4 regions of the Ruegeria sp. F12 genome follow, and region 4 is predicted to be linked to each of the others. Evidence: riboswitches for the same ligand, from Rfam matches in the RefSeq annotation. Region 4 holds a riboswitch; each other region holds the start of a gene.
The links. A riboswitch is a leader RNA that binds a small molecule or an ion and turns the genes downstream of it on or off. The one in region 4 is predicted to bind cobalamin.
Positions count from the first base shown of each region.

Region 1: linked by a shared signal. The riboswitch ahead of ACR0CA_RS17335 (energy-coupling factor ABC transporter permease) and the one ahead of ACR0CA_RS19615 (hypothetical protein) in region 4 are both predicted to bind cobalamin.
Region 2: linked by a shared signal. The riboswitch ahead of ACR0CA_RS02920 (CbtB domain-containing protein) and the one ahead of ACR0CA_RS19615 (hypothetical protein) in region 4 are both predicted to bind cobalamin.
Region 3: linked by a shared signal. The riboswitch ahead of ACR0CA_RS02850 (DUF1636 family protein) and the one ahead of ACR0CA_RS19615 (hypothetical protein) in region 4 are both predicted to bind cobalamin.

Region 1 covers NZ_JBQFOV010000014.1:114,969-119,923, reverse strand. Annotated here, with positions in the region: gene ACR0CA_RS17345 (MerR family transcriptional regulator) at 144-563, shown strand; gene ACR0CA_RS17340 (transglutaminase-like cysteine peptidase) at 745-1,533, shown strand; gene ACR0CA_RS17335 (energy-coupling factor ABC transporter permease) at 1,638-2,321, opposite strand; cobalamin riboswitch at 2,398-2,610, opposite strand; gene ACR0CA_RS17330 (L,D-transpeptidase) at 2,826-3,488, shown strand; gene ACR0CA_RS17325 (hypothetical protein) at 3,530-3,802, opposite strand; gene ACR0CA_RS17320 (hypothetical protein) at 3,994-4,197, opposite strand; gene ACR0CA_RS17315 (heavy metal translocating P-type ATPase) at 4,225-4,955, shown strand, end outside.
Region 2 covers NZ_JBQFOV010000002.1:42,489-47,443, reverse strand. Annotated here, with positions in the region: gene ACR0CA_RS02945 (thiamine pyrophosphate-binding protein) at 1-920, opposite strand, end outside; gene ACR0CA_RS02940 (DUF302 domain-containing protein) at 999-1,457, opposite strand; gene ACR0CA_RS02935 (DUF1636 family protein) at 1,585-1,941, shown strand; gene ACR0CA_RS02930 (hypothetical protein) at 1,938-2,432, opposite strand; gene ACR0CA_RS02925 (CbtA family protein) at 2,499-3,197, opposite strand; gene ACR0CA_RS02920 (CbtB domain-containing protein) at 3,202-3,372, opposite strand; cobalamin riboswitch at 3,409-3,613, opposite strand; gene cobF (precorrin-6A synthase (deacetylating)) at 3,657-4,400, opposite strand; gene cobA (uroporphyrinogen-III C-methyltransferase) at 4,393-4,955, opposite strand, start outside.
Region 3 covers NZ_JBQFOV010000002.1:28,357-33,311, forward strand. Annotated here, with positions in the region: gene ACR0CA_RS02840 (very short patch repair endonuclease) at 1-29, shown strand, start outside; gene ACR0CA_RS02845 (NAD(P)-dependent oxidoreductase) at 231-1,187, opposite strand; cobalamin riboswitch at 1,334-1,541, shown strand; gene ACR0CA_RS02850 (DUF1636 family protein) at 1,627-2,001, shown strand; gene cobW (cobalamin biosynthesis protein CobW) at 2,003-3,058, shown strand; gene cobN (cobaltochelatase subunit CobN) at 3,062-4,955, shown strand, end outside.
Region 4 covers NZ_JBQFOV010000020.1:47,573-52,527, forward strand. Annotated here, with positions in the region: gene ACR0CA_RS19600 (bifunctional 2',3'-cyclic-nucleotide 2'-phosphodiesterase/3'-nucleotidase) at 119-1,960, shown strand; RNA gene ffs (signal recognition particle sRNA small type) at 2,000-2,098, shown strand; gene ACR0CA_RS19610 (alpha/beta hydrolase family protein) at 2,093-2,971, opposite strand; cobalamin riboswitch at 3,108-3,326, shown strand; gene ACR0CA_RS19615 (hypothetical protein) at 3,411-3,818, shown strand; gene ACR0CA_RS19620 (protein-tyrosine phosphatase family protein) at 3,821-4,318, opposite strand; gene ACR0CA_RS19625 (DNA polymerase III subunit gamma/tau) at 4,457-4,955, shown strand, end outside.

The DNA.
Region 1 (4,955 bases), on a different contig from region 4:
TCAGCTTTCTCCGGCTTTGACGAACTCGAACGGAAGCCGGTTCGACTTCCTCGATTCTTGCTTCGCGCGGTTTGTGAAATTCGACATCATGACCGACAACATGCATCCTGTAGTAGCTACAGGTTCAAGGGAAAGGTCATCACATGATTGCGATTGGCGAAGCGGCGAGATTGATCGGTCTGTCGGTCGAGACGATCCGCTATTACGAACGGGAAGGCATAGTCGAGAAAGCCGGTCGAACCGCCTCGGGACGCCGCGCATACACGGAACGGGAAATCTCCGAGCTCAGATTCATCAAACGCTGCCGCGATCTTGGCTTTACCATTCAGGATGCATGCGCACTTCGCGAATTGTCCAAAGCGCCCGAGCAAGCTTGTCGTGACGTCGAATACGTTGCAACAAGACATCTCGACAACGTCAGGTCAAAAATCGCCGCCCTCCAACGGTTGGAGCAAGCACTGGCAGAACTTGTGCAGACCTGCACCGAGGGTGCGGCCTCATGCCCCCTGCTAACGGCGTTGCTCAACGAGCCTTTCGTCAAAGATGTCATTAGCGGCCACTAATTGCAGCGCCTGGAAAACCGAAACTGGCTATCTCAGCTTGCGGAGGAGCGGCTTCATTGTCCCGGTATTCCGTAACCCTCAGCGATGACGGCCGATCTCTGTTGTATTATTGTTGAATGAGAGAATTGCGATCAGCTTACCCTCTAATTCGCTCTGTTAGCTATGCCGGGCTGGTGATGGCGTGGATGCTCTGATGCTGTCAACTAAGGAAGAAATACCAAAGAATCTGCAAATTTTTGCCGCTTTACCCCTAGAGGCTAAGAAGCTGTTGCAATTCCCCAAGCACATGAAGGCTTGGAATAAAACACATTGGCCGGGGAAGTTTGGATACTTTAGAGGAACGAGCATGGAGAAGGCAGATATGACAAATCCCACTTTAGTTCAGGGAGTGTTATCGAAAAACCTGCTGGGTTATCTCCCAATGGTCTGTTTTATATGCAGCTTTTTTGTGTCTGCCGCTACATTGCAAGCCTCTGAGCTTCCCTCGATCGGTCTTGACAAAAAGATTGGAGCGCCATCCGGTGCCAAATCACTGTGCAAAGACTACTCGTGGGCGTGCGCGAGCGCTCGTAGCTCTGGTCTGTCCGTGGCAAAAGAAAATCAGATCGTTAAAACGATCAACACGCGCGTCAATCGGAGAATCCGAGCAGTTTCGGATCAAAGCCAATATGGGACAAAAGAATACTGGACACTGCCGACGCAAGGGTCAGGAGATTGCGAAGACTTCGCTTTGCAAAAGAAGTTTGAACTTGTGCAGAATGGTTTGGATCCTACGAAGCTACTAATTGCGACTGTCTTGGACACCAATCGCAATGGCCATGCTGTTCTAGTCTATCGCTCGAGTGAAGGCGATTTGGTTCTGGACAATGTTACCAACAGGATCAAAACGTGGAAGGAAACGAGGTATCTTTTCCTACGAATACAGGACCCGATTCACCCTGATCGTTGGGTACAGGTTTTTAGTGGCTAAAAACAATGTGGCGCGCCCTCGAGACGCGCCACAATAATCTTTGGAGCTGCGACTACCGGTTTTTTCGCGGCAACCCAATTTTAGGACACCGCTTCAAACTTTGGTCAAGCTTTCGCAGCGTTGTACAAACGCGGAGTCACCAGACCTGTACTGTTCAAACCGCGCATCGCCTTGGCTGCCGCAAGCACTGCCAGATCAGCAATCGGCTCAATGACGATTACCAGCATATAAGCACCGCCAAAGGATAGAACCGAAGCCATGGTTTCTGCGCCGAAACCCTGGCCGTAGAAGGCCCAGAACCCAACCCATGCGACTACTCCTCCCTGATACGTCGCACTCAGCGCAAGAGCTTGGCCATATTTGAGGTCAACATATGCTGTGCCGGGAGCGATGATGCGGCTGGCCAGTGCTTGTAGCGCAAATAGCGGCACCAGCAGAGTGGTCAGGTTGATGAAGTACTGCGGAAGATCGAACGGGGCAAAAAAAACACCCTGAATCAGGAGACCAGCTGCCAATCCAAAAGCCGCGGGTGCAGCACCGAGAAGCAGAAACAGCGTCGACCCCAGGATGAAGTGGACTTCAGAGACACCAACCGGGAAATGCGGCAGGACTTCGAAGAAAAGGAAAACCCCAACGGTGGCGAGCACCGAGCGCATAGCAAAAGATGCAGGTCCATTCGCACGCAATGTGGAAAACGTTTCTTTCGCTGCGTAAGTAGCCGCACCTGCGGCGGTAACATAGGAAAGCGCGATTTTGGCACCATTCACGATGCCCGGTTCGATATGCATGTTCTTTCTCCCTACCGCCTCACCCGGCGGCTTGTCAGGTTGAATCGACCGTAAGGCCGACAGGTTCAGTCTGGGCATAGCCCGGCGCTTTACGGCAGGTCTCCTGACTCGCGGGTGCTCGCTCCGCCAACCTTCCCGGTTCCATTACGAACCAGTGGTGTCTTGGCATCGCTCTCCGCTCACAGTTGCGGGGGCAGTTACGGAATTGGCGCCATTGAAAACACCGAACCGTATTCCCTTTTAATCCTTTTGGCTTCCGCCATCAGGAACCGAAAACAATTCACCGCTACAATGGCGGCTTCGTTTCTGTCAAATGTCTTTGCGACCTAGTCCGAAGTAGACTCGACCGATGCAGGATTCACGCAACCGGCGACATGGTCCATTAGGTAAACCAAGCGTTACCTGAAACCTCTTGAAGCTCTAGCTGCTAGAGGCTTTAAGACTCGAATTTGATCGCAAAAATGCGATGCAACCACATTACACTTGTGAACCAGGACGAGACTTATGCTGACACGGCGCCATTTCATTCAATCAACCACAGCGCTATTCTCGGCGTCTGCGGCCAGTCCATTGATCGCCAAAACATGGCCAACCTCGTCGCAAAAGACCTATTGGGACAGCCAGGTCACGCCATTTGACTACGATCCAGCGACCTCAAATCCATGGGGCGTTCATGACCGTTTTTTACCACGACGTGTCGTAGCAAATGATGGTTTGGTTCCCGGTGACATCCATGTCGATGCCGTCGCGCGCTATCTTTACCATATCGAGGAAGGCGGCACAGCAATGCGCTATGGCGTAGCGATCGCGCGTGGGAACCTTTACGAGCCCGGTACCTATGCTATCCGGCGCAAGGTCGAATGGCCACATTGGACGCCAACGGCTTCAATGATCGAGCTCAACCCCGAATACGCGGAATTCCGGGATGGCATGGAACCCGGGCCAAGTAATGCTCTCGGCTCTCGAGCCCTTTATCTATACGTTGGGGATCGAGATACTTATCTCAGAATCCACGGTACACCTCAGCCCAGAAGCATCGGTGGTCGCGCAAGTTCTGGATGTGTTAGAATGATCATGGCCCATATCAATGATCTCTACCCACATGTAAAAATCGGCTCGACCGCATACTTATACTCGGCCGAAGATAGCGTCACAGCCCGCTCATAAATTTTGGGCAGCGCAGGTGGATGTCGCTGCCCTCTTTTTTATCAGGCGTCACGCGCAGCGCAGATCGGGGCGCCATTCGTTGCGCGCAGTGGAACCAGCGTCGTCTCGACAGGTCCGCTGTGCTCATACCAAAAGCAGTTATCTTCTGGCATAAGGCGCGCTGTGGCCAGATCTTGCCCCGGTTCTGCCAGCGCAACAACTGAATCCGGCAGGTTACCTGGTTCGAATGCTTTGCTTTTGCCCCCTGTGAACTGGGCTGAGCAACCGGCAGTAATCGAGACTAACGTGATGGTAATTGCGATCCGTTTCTGCATTGACTTGTTCCAAAATTTATTACGTCTTCTGCGACTAAATTGCATCCACGCGACCGGCCCGCAAGAAGGAATGAAGCATCAATATCGCGGGCAACGAACCGGATTGAAAAAAATTGAAAAAGGTATTGAAGCTCTAGTTGCTGTAGGAACTATTTGCAAAGGACCGCAGAGATTCTTGAGGTCTAACTATGTCATCCGATACCCACAACCACGACCATGACCACGAAAATAGACAAGGTCACAACGCGTGCGGCAGTAGCGGGTGTGGTGACATCGCGCCCGCCGGTCCGATTCCCGAAGGTGGCAGAAGCTTTCAGGTCTCTGGCCTCGATTGCGCCGAAGAGGTTGCGATCCTGAACCGGGTTATCGGCCCGAAAGTTGGTGGTGAAGAGCATCTCGCTTTTGATGTCATCAACGGTCGAATGACGCTTCTTGAAAGTGCTGCCAAGCTTTCTGACGAAGATGTCATGCTGCTGGTTGCCAGCACCGGTATGACCGCCAATTCTTGGGATGACGGAAATGCCGCGCAGGATCAGGCGGCGCATATTGCACGTCAGCGGCGGTTCACCGCGCTCAGCGGAGGGTTTTGGGCAGCGGGTTTTGGCTGGCACATTTTCGAAACCGGCATGGGCGGTGCGCTTGGGCTGTTCTCGGGACATGGTGAGGTTCCGATGCCATTAGCCGAGGCAGCTTTGTTCGCAGTCGCGATCTTGTTTGGCGTCTGGCTGGTGGCCCCTAAGGCCTGGTATTCGGCGCGTCGACTTTCGCCGGATATGAACCTTCTGATGGTTGTTGCCGTCGCTGGTGCCATCGCTCTGGGCGAGTTTTTTGAAGCGGCAACTGTAGCATTTTTCTTTTCGCTTTCTCTTTATCTGGAAAGCTGGAGTGTCGGACGGGCTCGCAACGCAGTATCCGCGCTGCTTGATCTGGCCCCCCCGACGGTTCGGCTGGTTCGTGCTGACGGTTCCGAGGCAACGGTCCCGGCGGCGGATGTCTTTGTCGGTGACAGCTTCATCGTTCGGGGTGGGGATCGCATTCCACTTGACGGCGAAGTCATCGAAGGGGCCGGTGCCGTTGACCAGGCTCCAATCACAGGTGAAAGCGCGCTGGTTCCCAAAGAGCTGGGTGATGAGGTCTATGCCGGCACAATCAA
Region 2 (4,955 bases), on a different contig from region 4:
TCATTGGGCACAGCCGAGACGTCGATCACGCGCTTTTCCGCTGGGTCCCAGATCTCACGCCAGCCGGGGCGCATTTCGATCGGGTCGTAGCCCAGACACAGCACCAAATCGGCCTGTTCGACCAGCGGAACCAGATGTTTGTCAGCCAGCGGCGAAAGGCCCGCGCCGCCCAGACACAGAGGGTGATCCTCGGGGACTACGCCCTTGGCCTTGTAGGTCGTCACAAATGGGATGTCGAAATGCTCCAGAAATGCCTGCACCACGTTGCGCGAGTCGTCATAGAGAACATCCAGCCCGACAATTGCGATGGGCCGTTCGGCCTGCGACACCCAACGGCGGGCTTTCTCGACGCAGTCGCCCGCAGGGGATACAGTGGCGATCTTCGCGCGGCGGCGCGGTTTCACGCCCGACACGCGGGTATCCGCGACCGAGATCGGCACGTCGATATGCACCGGACCGGGGCGCGGCTGATTGGCCAACGTCACCGCCTTATCGGCAATAATGTCTGCGCCTTTGGCGGTCAGTGTAAACGTCCTCTTGGTGATCGAGCGATAGACCTGCGCGTGATCCATCACCTGATGGGTGTAGGTCAGCGCTTCATCGGCATCGACGCATCCGGTCAGAACGATCATGGGCACACGGTCTTGCAAAGCATTGGCGACCACGTTGATCCCGTTCATCGCGCCGGGGCCAAGGGTGGCGACCAGAATGGCGGGCGCGCCGTCGCGGTGATGCACGGCCTCGGCCATGAAACCGGCGGCGTTTTCATGCTTGGCCAGGTGAAAGGTGATCCCGGCCTTTTCCAGCGCATCGACAAGGGTCAGAACCTCACCACCGGGCATTCCAAAGGCGTGGCGACATCCGGCCTCGTACAAACGTTGGGCCAGAAGGTCCGCTGCGCGGGGCGAGAGGTCTTGCATAAGTCATGCTCCGAAAAACTGTTTCACAGCAGATTGCGGAGGACAGCCCCGGACGCAAGGCGGATCACGTCAGTGTGACTATTTGACTGCTGTTTCAGCCACAGCCTGAAACTTGCCATCCAGTTCCTCGGCGATCTCGCGCAGGGGGTCTCCGCCCTCATAGACATAGGGCGCGAAGACAAAGCTGGGAGTCTTGTAGGATAGGGTGGCGGTGCCGTCCTCGTTTTCGGTGACATAAAAGCGGATCGGTGCCTCGATCATCGCGTTCACTGATGTTTCCAGCACGCGCACCGCATAGTCGTTGTTGAAGGCACCAATGACCCGATTGCCGGGGATAGTGATCCCGCGCGATGCGGCGGCGTTGGTCGGGCCTGCCTGCGTGACGACGATCAGACCATTGGCTTTGATGGCATCCTTGGTGTCGGCAACCAACGCGTCGTAACTTTTGTCGGTTGCGTAGCTGGCCCAGCCCGACAGGGGCTCGTCTGACAAAGCAGGGGTCGCTATCAGGGCAATCGCAGTCCAAAGGGCTTTCATCTGGGCCTCCTGTTTCGGGGTTGCGACAGTGATGCCAGAAAGCGGGACAGGGCGCACTCACAATCTTGTGCGTTTTCCCGATTGCGCCGGCAGTTGGAAACCCTCAGAAACAGGCAAATGCCACCCGATGAGTTCCGAATTGGATCAGATGCGCCTGTTGATATGTTCGTCCTGTGCCGGTGCCCGCGATTGCGGAGCCGAGGTCAAAGCTGTCGAATCCGCCCTGACCCGCGCGGGGATTGAGGGGCGGGTTTCGGTCGATCAGCACGCCTGTTTCAGCGGATGTGCAGAACCCGTGGCCATCGCGCTGCAGGCCGATGGCGGGGCAACATATGTGTTTTCAGGGGTCGATGTCGCCTCGGACGCCGATGATATCGTGGCGACCTGCCGGACCTATCTGGAAAGCCCCAAAGGCTGGATCGAAGACGCCCGGCCTTGCGGGCGGCTCCGGATGTGTTTGCGGGCGCGTATCCCGGCGCTTTAGTCGACCTGTAGTGTGACCGCCGCGCTGACGGGGATGTTGTCGACCATCAGCGGGCTGTGGCTGTTTGCGTTCAGAGAGACCGAGACTTCGACCTCGCCCTGCGGCAGATGGTCGATATGCATCCAGTTACCGTACAGCCGGGCCAGTTTCTCTCCATTTACGTAGACATGTGCATGCCCCTCGCCGTCGACATCGGTCTTTGAGGCATTTTGTGGTGAGAACCGAAAGTTCTGCGGCATGACATGCAGGTTCCAGCCCGCCATAGGATCGGGCGTAAGAGCGATCTCAAGCCCCGGAGCATCAGCGCCAGCAGGCAGGTTGATGGCAGTCGAATGATCGTGTGCGGCTGCCTCGGCGTGAGATGAACTGTGATGTGCAGGATCGCCATGGTCATGGCCGTCGAAAGTAACGCCATTTGCAGCCGCAACCACAAATCCTGCACCACTGCCAAAAACTATGCCGATTGCAAACAGGGCAAGTGAGCGTGCCATTTTATGTTCCTTGATGGTAGTAGCAAACACGCCGAGCTGGTCTCGGCGTGTTCATAAGCGTGCTTGTCAGGCCGCAGCTTCGGCACGCTGGCTTTCATATCGCCAGAAGTACCCGGCGAATGCCCCGACCAGAACCCAGGCTACCAGTCCGATGCCAAAAGCGCGTGCGGCAAACAGCGCGCCGATCTCGGTCGGAACGGGGCCGGTGAACACGTCCGGCTCGGGCGCGCCGATCAGATGTGGGGCCAACAGCAGGGCGGCTGCGATCACATAGCTGATCAGGGTGCCGCCAAAGGCAATCAGCCACATGGCAACACCTGCTGCTGCGACGGTCGCAAACCACCAGATTTGACGCGCAGCGACATCGGCTGCTGCCACGCCGGGCACTTCTGGCGCGAGCGAGAATCCGGGTGCGAGGTGCACGGCAACGAACCCCGCAAGCCCCCACAAAACGCCGGTGCGCCCGTCAATCTTGTGGCCGTTGCCCTCAGCCACGGACATCAGCGCAATCATCATCAGCGCATAACCGGTATAGATAAACATCGTGAAAATAACGCTCAGCGCATCGCGGAACAGGTCCGAGAACATTCCCGGCAGCTCGGGGTGAGCACTTACGACGTCACCGCCGAAATGGACCAATTCGCCTGATTCATACAGTTCCGCGTGCAGCAACACAGGTTGCACAAAGACCAACTGCAGCAAGGCGGCAATCAGCCCCGCTGCAGCACCAGCGAACAACGCGCTGGTCAGGATACGGCTAAACATGGGTTTAGTGGCAGGGGAAGCCGGTCGCGTGGCGCACATCGTGGGCTGCGTCATGCAGGGCCGCGGCCTGAACGTGGCCGGTCAGCGTGATGACGCCAAGGCCCAGAACCACAGCGAACATAACCGGCAGGATACCAATGCGTGAGGTCGATGCGGTTGTTGCTTGAGTTGCCATTTTTAGTTCTCCTTTACCGTCGCACCCGACGGTTGGTGTTTTCATTCGTGCCTGGCAGGTCTCCTGGCTCGCGGGTCGATGCCTCTGTTCGCCTTCCCCCTGAAACTCAGGAGTGGCTGGTTGAACAGGGCTCACCGCTTACAGTCGCGGGGGCGGCTGTGGATTTGATCAACTCGGATCGCACCACATTCCCTCTTAGCTCGTCGCTGTGAACGACGGGACCAGACAGGTTCATCTAGCCTTCAAACCCCGCGCGGCGCAATCGTCATTCGCGACCAATTTGGTCAGTTCACGCACTTTTTGAGAAGATAGATATCCATGATCCACCCGTGATCGGCGCGCGCAGCTGCACGGGTGTCCAGAATCTGCTGCGCAACCTCAGCCAAGGGCCCCTTGATCAGAATTTCCTCTTTCATGCCCACGTACGCCCCCCACCAGATGTCATAATCTGCCATCTGAAGATGTTGGAACGAGCACTCACCATCCAGCATTACCGCCACGTTTGACGCACCGTCCGGCCACCCTTCGTCGCGAATCCGCCGCCCCGTGGTCACGATGTAGGGGGCACCCAGATCGTTGATCGGAATCACGTGGGCAGCCGTCAACGCCTGCAGCGCTGTAATGCCAGGGATCACCCGCGTTTCCGGCTGAGGGTCCAGCCGCTCTGCAATCCGCAGTGAACTGTCATAGAGCGATGGATCGCCCCAGATCAGCAGCGCAACATGCTGCACGCCCGGATGGGCGGCAATTGCCTCGCGCCAGCGCAGGGCGATGGCGTCGTGCCATTCATCCACTCCGCGCAGATACCCGTCATCAGACCGGCGCTTGGGGATGTCGAAATAGGCGATCTGCGGCGGCGTGTCGGTGACCTGCGCAATGATTTCTTCGCGCAGCCCGGCCAGATCGGCCTTGTTCTCGCCCTTGCGAGGGATCAGGATCAGGTCCGCCGCGCGGATCGCCTGCGCGCCCTGAAAGGTCACGTGGTCAGGGTTTCCGGTGCCGATGCCGATCAAGGTCAGGTCAAACATCGTCAAGCTCTGCCAGCGGGCCATAAAGGATCAGCGCAGGGGCGGTGCCGATTTCATCCGCCAGTTTCTCGGACAGCGCGCCTACAGTACTGAGATGCAGCTTTTGTTCGGGGGTCGAGACGGATTCGGCCATTAGTGCTGGCGTCTCCAGCGGGAGACCATGGGCGTGCAACGTTTCGACCAGCAGGGGAAAGGTGCGCTTGCCCATGAAGACGACCGTGGTCGCATCGGGGTCGGCCAGCGCAGGCAGGTTGAGGTCCTCGGGCAGTTTGCCGCTGACATCATGGCCGGTGACAAACTGTACTCGCCGCGCGGTTAGCCTTCGGGTCAGCGGGATGCCAGCCGCCGCCGCTGCCGCCACGGCCGAGGGGATGCCGGGGATGATCTCGTATTCGATCCCAGCCGCGCGCAGGGCGACCAGTTCTTCTTCCAGACGTCCGAACATGCCGCCATCGCCGGACTTCAACCGCACGACCCGCTGCCCGGTTTGCGCATATTCCACCAGCAACCGGCTGACATGGTCCTGCTTGGGCGAGGGGCGGCCCGCCCGTTTGC
Region 3 (4,955 bases), on a different contig from region 4:
TTGATTTGCTAGATAGGCGATCTGAATAAGCTGAGGACGCAAAATACGCGCCAATAATGAATATTGTACACATCTCCATACACAACAAAGATTTCTGTGGCTTAACAAGCTTAATTATAATGGTTTTTTACTGTGCATATCTCTTGCAAATCCGTGTACACCGGTTCGATTCCGGTACTCGCCTCCACTCTCTCTACAAAACAGACTATTCCACTGACGCGCGGCTTGCGTCATTCGGCCCCACGCCCCTGAGGGATGACCTCGTATCCGGGCTCTTCCGGTTCGTCGTCCTCCATCTCGGGCGGAAAACCGGAGGCTGTGATATCTAGACCGGTTGCGTCCTCCAGACGTCGGATGATGTTGGGAGACATTTCACGTTCACCATAGCGGGCAATTCCGTCCTCGAAAATCTGGATCATGACCGGGTTGATCTCCAGCGGTACACCGGCGCGGTCAGCGACGTCCTGAAACAGCCCGATATCCTTTTTCACAAGGTCCATCGTAAAGGAAATGTCGCGTGATCCGTTCAGGATCACCTGGCTTTCGGTCTCATGCACAAAGGAAGTACCTGATGAAATCTTGATCGCCTCATAAGTCGTGTTCAAGTCCATCCCGGCGGCCTTGGCGGTCACGAGCGCTTCGGCGCAGGTAATCAGGTTTGCCGTCGCCAGGTAGTTGGTCAGCACCTTAAGCACCGAGGCCGAGCCCAACTCGCCCGTGTGCAGCACGCGGCGGCCCATCGTGGTCAGAAAGGGTAGGATACGTTCGAACGTCGCGCGGTCGCAGCCCGCGAAGATCGAGATATTGCCCGTCGCCGCCCTATGGCACCCGCCCGAGACGGGGCAGTCGACTGCCGCCCCTCCGCGTTCGATGACCTGCGCACCCAGCCGCTTGACCTCGGCCTCGTCGGTGGTGGACATCTCCATCCAGATCTTGCCGGGGCCGACCTCGGGCAGCATCTCCTGCATCACGGCGTCCGAGGCAGCAGGCGATGGCAGACAGGTGATCACCGCGTCGCAATCGCGCATCAGCTGGGCCGGGCTTTTGGCGGCCTTGGCCCCCTGCGCCACGAAGCCCGCGACCAGATCAGGGTTCAGATCGTGCACCGTCAGGTCGATCCCGTTGCGCAGCAAAGACCCGGACAGTTTGCCGCCCACATTGCCCAGTCCGATAAAGCCCACTCTCATGCGACACGTCTCCCTGTTTGCGCCGTTTCGGTCATGGCAGCACGGGGTTGCGGGCTTCGTCATGCCGCCCAGCGACGCTTACAGGTCGCTTTTCCACCGTTGCTTCACAGATGCTTGCGACTCGCTTGACAAGCCCCTGCCCGGTGCCGCATGTCCGATCCGTTGGTGTCCTCTGCACGAGGATGAAAAGGGAATGCGTCAACGGATCATCCGCCAAACGCAGCCGCCCCCGCGACCGTGACCGGAGAGGGTGCCCAAGCCACTGGCCAAACAGGCCGGGAAGGCGGGACATCCGACAGGGCAATTGCCCTGACATCCGCAAGCCGGGAGACCTGCCAGCACCCGCGATTGAAACCGGACGGGGTGTTCCGGTGTCGGGTCAAATGCGACCCGCTTGAAACCCCGTCCCCCACGATGAGGATTTGGGGGGATGAGAGACATGACCGAGACCGCTCCGGTCGAGCTGCTGGTTTGCACCACCTGCCGCCGCGGCCTACCTGTTGAAGATGACGCAGACCGCCCCGGCACGTTGTTGCACAAGGCGCTGGAACAGGCCGATCTGCCCGAAGGCGTAACGCTGAGAGCCGTCGAGTGCCTGTCGAATTGCGATCAGGGCTGTTCCATCGTTCTGCGCGGCGGACCCGAGCGCTGGACCTTTGTTTATGAGAACCTGAACGAGGTCGATCATGTCGACGTGATCGTCGACGGCGCGACCAAGTATCTGGCCACCGAAGACGGCTTGGTCAAATGGCGCGAGCGCCCCGAACATTTCCGCAAAAACTGCGCCTCGCGCATTCCCCCGATTGGAGCCTGACATGTCCACCCTCGAAAAACTCCCCGTTACTGTGATCACCGGCTTTCTGGGCTCGGGTAAAACCACGCTGGTGCGGCACCTGATGCAGAACCCGCAGGGCAAGCGTCTGGCCGTTGTGGTTAATGAATTCGGCGATGTCGGCGTGGATGGCGATATCCTGAAGTCCTGCGCCATTCCCGATTGCCCGGCGGAAAACATCATGGAACTGGCCAATGGCTGCATTTGCTGCACCGTGGCCGATGATTTCATCCCCACGATCGAGGCGCTGATGGCGCTGGAGCCGCGCCCCGAGCATATCCTGATCGAAACCTCGGGCCTTGCGCTGCCGAAACCGCTTCTGAAAGCGTTCGACTGGCCCGATATCCGATCCAAGATCACCGTTGACGGCGTGATCGCGCTGGCCGACGCCGAGGCCGTTGCCGCCGGTCGCTTTGCCCCGAATGTCGCGGCGGTGGATGCCCAGCGTCTGGCCGACGACTCCATCGACCACGAAACGCCTCTGTCCGAGGTGTTCGAGGATCAGATCTCCTGCGCCGATATCATCCTGCTGACCAAGCCTGATCTGGCCGGCCCCGAAGGTGTCGTCAAAGCCAAAGAGATCATCGCCGCCGAGGCCCCGCGTCCTCTGCCCGTGGTCGAAGTGGCCGAAGGTGTGGTGGACGTGCGCGTCGTGTTGGGTCTTGAGGCCGCCGCCGAGGATGACATGGATGCGCGGCCTTCGCATCATGACGGTCATCACGATCACGAGCATGATGATTTCGAAAGCATCATCGTCGAATTGCCGGATCAAACCGACCCGCTGGATCTGGTTGCAAAGATCGAACGCCTGGCGACCGAGCTGAACATCCTGCGCGTCAAAGGCTATGCCGCTGTTCAGGGCAAGCCAATGCGCCTGCTGGTTCAAGCCGTCGGCGCGCGTGTGCGTCACCAGTATGACCGTCCGTGGGAGCCCGGCGAAGAGCGCCGCTCGCGTCTGGTGGTGATCGCCGAGCATGACGATATCAAAGAGGCTGAAATCCGCGACATCCTCGCGGGCGTCACCGAGGCTGCCGAGTAAACCATGCACGTCGTCTTCCGCGAAAGCCACGGGTTAGAGGAATCCGAAACCCCAACCGATCTGGGCCAGAGCCCGGCGGATTTGGTGGTACTGTCGTTCTCGGACAGCGACCTTGGTGCTTTCGCGGCAGGCTGGCACCGCGGTGGCGGGCCTGACGGTCGGATGCCGACCCTGCGACTGGCCAATCTGACGGCGCTGAAACACCCTCTGTCCGTTGACACCTATGTGGAACAGACGTTGGAGGGCGCTAAAGGCATCCTGATCCGTCTGATCGGCGGAGTGCCCTATTGGTCCTACGGACTGCAGCAGGTTCTATCGCTTGCGCAGACCAAAGGGATTGCTGTGGCCGTGCTGCCCGCCGACGGGCGCGAGGATACGCGACTGGATGAGTATTCCACCCTGCCCGTCTCCACCCTGCGCCGCTTAGCGCACCTGTGTGACACCGGCGGCGTGGTTGCAGCACAAGCCGCTTTGGCACAGATGGCACTGGCAGCGGGGCTCTATGCGGGTCCGGTGATGGGGGCTAAATCCCTGCCCGACTGCGGCGCATGGTGCCCCGATCGCGGAGTGATTCCGGCGGAACAGGCGTTTTCCGGTGACTCAAAACGCGTCGTGGTCAGTTTCTACCGCGCTTACCTGACCTCGGCCGACACAGCCCCCGTGGCCGCCCTGATCCGTAGCCTGCGCGCGCGCGGCTTTCAGGCCGTGGGCCTGTTCGCCCCTTCCCTGAAAGTGCCATCCGCCGCCGACTGGCTGCGCGACACCATCGTATCGCTGGCCCCGTCCGCGATCATCAACGCCACGTCCTTCTCGGGCAAAAGCGCGTCGGGTACCTCGCCTTTGGACGCTGCAAATGTGCCCGTCTTCCAGGTCGCACTGGCCACTTCGCGCCGCAAGGCGTGGGCCGAGGCGGAACGCGGCCTCTCCCCCGCCGACCTCGCCATGCATGTGGTGCTGCCCGAGGTGGACGGGCGGATTTCAGCGGGCATCGCCTCGTTCAAGGAGCCGGGCAAACGCGACCCGCATCTGGAATATTCCCGCTTTGCCCACCGGGCCGAGGAGGAACGGATCGAGGCCATCCTCGACCGTGTCACCGGCTGGCTGAACCTTCAGGACAAACCCAAAGCCGATCAAGTGCCCGCGCTGGTGCTGTCCACTTATCCGGGCAAGGACTGGCAGATGGCCCATGCGGTGGGCCTCGACGCGCTGGCCTCGGCCGAGGCAATGCTGTCCGACCTACAGGCCGAGGACTATGACACCGCCTCTGCCGAACCGATTTCTGAAACTCTGTTGGACGCGCGGATCGCATGGCCCCTTACCGATTACCAAGCCGCGCTGGCCGACCTGCCCGAACAGCTACGCACCGACCTGCAAACCATCTGGGGTGCGCCCGAGAGTGATCCCGCTTTCGCGGATGGTGCCTTCCACTTCACCGCGCTGCGCCGGGGCAAAGCTCTGGTCGCGCTGCAACCTGAACGCGGCACGCCCGAGCTGCGCGATGACGATTATCACGACCTGTCGCGCACCCCGCGCCACAGCTATGTCGCCTTCTACCTGTGGCTGCGCAAAAGCCTGCGCACCGACGCGCTGATCCATATCGGTGCCCATGGCACGTTGGAATGGCTGCCCGGCAAATCCGTCGCGCTCTCAGCCGATTGCTGGCCCGAAGCGCTTATCCGCGATCTGCCGGTGATCTACCCTTTCATCGTCAATGACCCCGGCGAGGCCGCGCAAGCCAAGCGTCGGATCGGAGCCGTCACGCTGGGCCACATCCCGCCCGCTTTGAGAGAAAGCGGTACACCGGATCGGATGGTACGGCTGGAGTCCCTGCTGGACGAATTCTCGAACGCCGATGGTCTGGACCCCAAGCGCCGCGACCGTTTGCAAGAGGATATCC
Region 4 (4,955 bases):
TCATGGAACTCCGAAAAAACACCCGCTGCCGCTGAAAGACCGCAGGTCCGCCTTGAAAATTGCACGCAACACTCTTTTTGTTGAAAATGATTGATAAAAAACTGCCTAAAGTAGAGTAGTGTCGACTTTTCCTTCCTCTCAAACCGTCCAACTGCGAATTCTGGCCACGTCCGATCTGCATATGAATCTGACGGCATATGACTATTACACTGACAGGCACGAACCGACGATTGGCCTGACCCGGACCGCAGACCTGATCCGCAAGGCCCGAAGCGAGGTACAGGACGGGTTGGTTCTGCTGGTAGACAATGGCGACTCGGTCCAAGGCACGCCGCTGGGCGACTGGGCCGTGGCTCAACACCCCGAGCGCCATGTTCTGATGCAGGCCTTCGACCTTCTGGGCTACGATGCTATAGGGCTGGGCAATCACGATTATGGCTTTGGTCTGGACGTGTTGGACCGGATCATGCGGCAGGCCCCCTGCCCTGTTCTGTGCAGCAATGCCCACAAATCCTCCAGCCCGCAGGTCTGGCAGGAGCACACCATTGTCAGGCGTCAGGTCGAAATCCAAGGGCACGCGTACGAGCTTGCAATCGGCATATTCTCGGTCCTGCCACCCCAGACCGCAAAATGGGAGGCGCACAAGCTGGCAGGTGCAGTTCAGATCGGCGACATCCTTGACTGTGCGCGCCGCAAAGTCGCTGAACTGCACGAACTGGGCTGCGATATCGTTGTGGCGCTGGCGCATACGGGGTTCGGTCCGGCGCAAGACACGCCCGGCATGGAAAACGCGTTGGTACCGTTGGCCGCCATCGACGGGATCGACGCCATTGCGGGCGGGCATTCCCATATGGTTTTTCCCAGCCCTGAACAAGAATACAGCGGCTATATCGACGTTGATTGCGGGCTGGTGCACAGCACCCCCGTCGTGATGCCCGGTGCGGCGGGGTCATATCTGGGCGTCATCGACCTGACCCTCGGCACATCACTGGACGACCGATGGCAGGTATTTCATGGACACGCGCAGGTGCGTTCGGTTTCGACAGAGGCGTCAGATGAAGACGCCGCACTGACGCAGCTACTTGCCACCGGCCACGCCGAGACGCGGCGGCGGGTGGCCGAACCTGTGGGACAGGTACAGCAGCACATGCACAGCTATTTCAGCTTTTGCGGCTATGACCGGGGCTTGGCTTTCGTGGCCGCCGCTCAAATCCTCGCGTTGCGACCTTTTCTAAAGGATACGGACTATCGGGACTGCCCAATCCTGTCTGCCGTGTCCCCGTCGAAATTCGGCGGGCGTGCCGGGCCTCGGTTCTTTACCGACGTCCCGGCCGGGGAAATCTGCCTGCGCCATGTGACGGACTTGAACGTCTTTCCCGATGAGATGATGGCCGTCGCCGTCACCGGTTCGCAAATCGAAGACTGGCTGGAAATGTCCGCAGGCGTCTTTAGCAGGATGATCCCCGGCCAACGATGCGATCTGCTGGCCTCGGACCGCGCAGGGCATAATTTTGACGTCCTGCATGGGCTGACATACCGGATCGACCTTAGCCAGCCCGCTCGGTTTGGCGCAGATGGGGCACTTTTGCACCCATCGGCCCGCCGCGTCCGCGAGATTCGTTTCGAAGGCCAACCCTTGGATGCAGAGCAGACCTTTGTGGTGGCGTTGAATAATTACCGCGCAAATGGCGGTGGGCACTTCCCCTTTGCCGGGCGGGCGACGCGCGTTCCGCTGCCGATTCTGCCCCTACAAGATCTGGTCAAAAACTACGTGACTGCCGGGCCTCATTCCGGCACCGTGTTCGAGCGTCCGTTCCGTCTGTCCCCTGTGGCCGGGGCGTTGGCGGTTCTGCGTACAGGCCACAAGGCCTGGCATCATCTGGACGACATCGCCGAATTTGCACCCAACATCGCTGGAGAGGACGAGGCCGGTTTTCTGATGATCCATTTGACGCTCTGACGGGTTGTCATTTGCCGCGCACTTGCCTATATCGCGTGCTGAGAGGTTGGCGCGGGCGAGCGCCTCGCCAACCTGGTCAGGTCCGGAAGGAAGCAGCCACAACGAGCCCCGCTTGGGTCGATGTCCAACCTCTCACTTTTCTCCCACATGATCCTGGGCAATAAGCTGCGGCCAAACCGCTGCGTTGCGACGGGCGAACACGCCGATATGCCCGATCTCTTTCACCCCAAAATCTGACAGTGACAACAACCTACGCCGCGCATTCGGGCCATAAAGCTCGGCCAGGCGCCACACCGCTTTGGGCGGCACCACCTGATCGTCGTCGAATGCGATCAGATCGACCGGCACTCCCTGCTCGGCCCAGTGCGCCTCGGGCAGGGTCTTGCCCAAATCGGGCAGATAGTTCGTCGGTGCCGTGCACCATTTACGCCACTGCCAGTAGACCCGCGCGGGCAGGTCAGCCCCAAAGCCCAAAGCCCTGCCCGGCAAATACCCCGCCGCTTTGACAACCAACGGCGCATGGCCATACCAGAACAACCCCGCCAGTGCCTTGTACGGCCACGGGTGATCAGACAGGGTGACCAGCCCGGAGCAAACACAGATCATGCGGTCAATCTGCGCGATATCCGGCTGAACCGGGCCCAGCATTCCACCAACGGAATGGCCGATGCTCCATTGTTCCGCGTCCGGGAAACGTTTGCGCATTTCTGCGCGGGCAGCGGGCATGTCGATCAGCGCCCAGTCCGCCATGGTTACCTGCGAGTCCTGCAATCGGCCGGTCAGGGAATGGCCGAAATCCCGATAATCATAGGTCAGGCAAGCCATGCCCTGCTCGGCCGCCAGCCAATGGGCAAAATGCTGATAATAGTCGCGGGGCACGCCGGTCGCTGCATGGATTACCACAACTGTCTTGGGGGGCAAGGCAGGCAGATAGAGGCGCCCCGACAGCATCGCCGAACCAGACGGAAACTGGACATCTTCGGTCAAAACAGGATGCGTATTGTCCAACATCGCCCGCGCCTCATATTCTAAACTGTTTAGTTCACCCGCGCAGTCGGCCCTGTTCCGTCATCAGAGTCAAGCCGTGGGGAAATTGACCCAACGTCGCGCCGGTATTCAATGGCGCTTGACTCGAAGCCCGCTCAACCGCTAGCGATGGCGTGATGGTTCTTGTCCCTTTTCGGGATAGGATGAAAAGGGAACACGGTGCGGTTCTGCCCGGCATTGCCGGAACGAACCAAGGCCGAGACTGCCCCCGCAACTGTAAGCGGTGAGCAATGCCGAGATACCACTGGCCGAAAGGCTGGGAAGGTCGGCAAAGCCACGACCCGCAAGTCAGGAGACCTGCCATCGAACGAAAACCGAAACTCGGGCGGGGTGTCCGGGACAGGTCGTCAGCACGCTGTCAAACCTGATCCATGCCCCTCGTCCAGCGCGCGGAGGGCGCATCATGATCTGGAAGACCAAGACCCACGAATTCACCGCGACGGTATGCCAAAAAACCGGCGCCCCCTGCCCGGCACTGGCCCGAATGGCACGCGCCCTGACGGATGCAATGGCCACGGCCCGTCCGGCAACAACCGATGCGTTCGAGATCGAAGGCAGCAGCGACTTGACCCATTGCGCCGAAGGGTGCTCGGCCCGGTTTCGCGCCCAACCCGATCAGATCCGGGTGTTCTGCGGTGTGGCCGCCGACACTCCGGCCGAGCGGCTGGATCGCTATGCGGATATGTTGTTCGGAGCAGATTTCACCGCCCACGCAGCCAGCCTTTTGCCGACACCGCCCTGCGCGATGATGGAAGTGGTTACCACGGCGCCCCAGCCAGCCGCGCCGACCGAACACCAGCTTTCAGCCTGAATTCAGCTGCCCGTCCGGGCCGCCGAAGTGGCCCAGACCATCTGCGCCTCGGTCTCGACGGCGCAGGGACGTACTGTCCGTAGCATCTGCATAGCGGTATCTGCGGGCAGTCCGCTATCCGTCATCAACCGCAAAGCAACCATACCCGATCGCCCGCAGCCGCCCCGACAATGGACCAAAACGCCTCCGCCGCCGGACAGCAGCGCACGGGCCCGCTGGCTGACATTGGACCAAATGGCCTGTATCCGCGCATCCGGCGCACCAAAATCCTGGACCGGCAGGTGAGCCCATTCGACCCCGTGCCGCTCCAGATCGCCACCGAACGCCGCCGCTCCCAGGTTTTTCATCTCAGAGCTTGTGGTCATTGAAATCACCAGATCCGGTCGCCAGTCCTGCACCGTCTTCAGATCGGCCGCATAAGCACCTCCCGCGCCGGGCAGCGGAGATATCCCCAGACGACCCGGCCCCAGTCGCAGGGAATAGATGGCGAAATTATTCATGGCACGTTCCGATCAATCTGCACCGATGATGTATCGCCTGCGTCCTTGCTTGCAAATCGAATTTCCTGCGCTGCTGCTGTGGACGTGGGCGGCAGGGGTCACTACGCTGCATCGGACTCCGAATCCGACAGAGCAGATATGACCGACACGCCCAGCCCCGCCTATCAGGTTCTTGCCCGCAAATACCGCCCGGAAACCTTCGCCGATCTAGTCGGTCAGGACGCCATGGTACGCACGCTGAAAAACGCGTTCGAGGCGGATCGAATTGCGCAAGCCTTTATCATGACCGGCATTCGCGGCACCGGCAAAACCACCACGGCCCGTATCATCGCCAAGGGTATGAACTGCATCGGCCCCGATGGCGAGGGCAAGCCGACCACCGAACCCTGCGGCCAGTGCGAACATTGTGTGGCCATTATGGAGGGCCGCCATGTGGACGTGATGGAGATGGACGCCGCCAGCCGCACCGGCGTCAATGATATTCGCGAGATCATCGACAGCGTCCGCTACCGCGCGGCCTCGGCCCGCTACAAGATCTACATCATCGACGAGGTCCACATGCTGTCGACCAGCGCCTTCAACGCGCTGCTCAAGACGCTTGAGGAACCACCCGAGCATGTGAAATTCATCTTTGCTA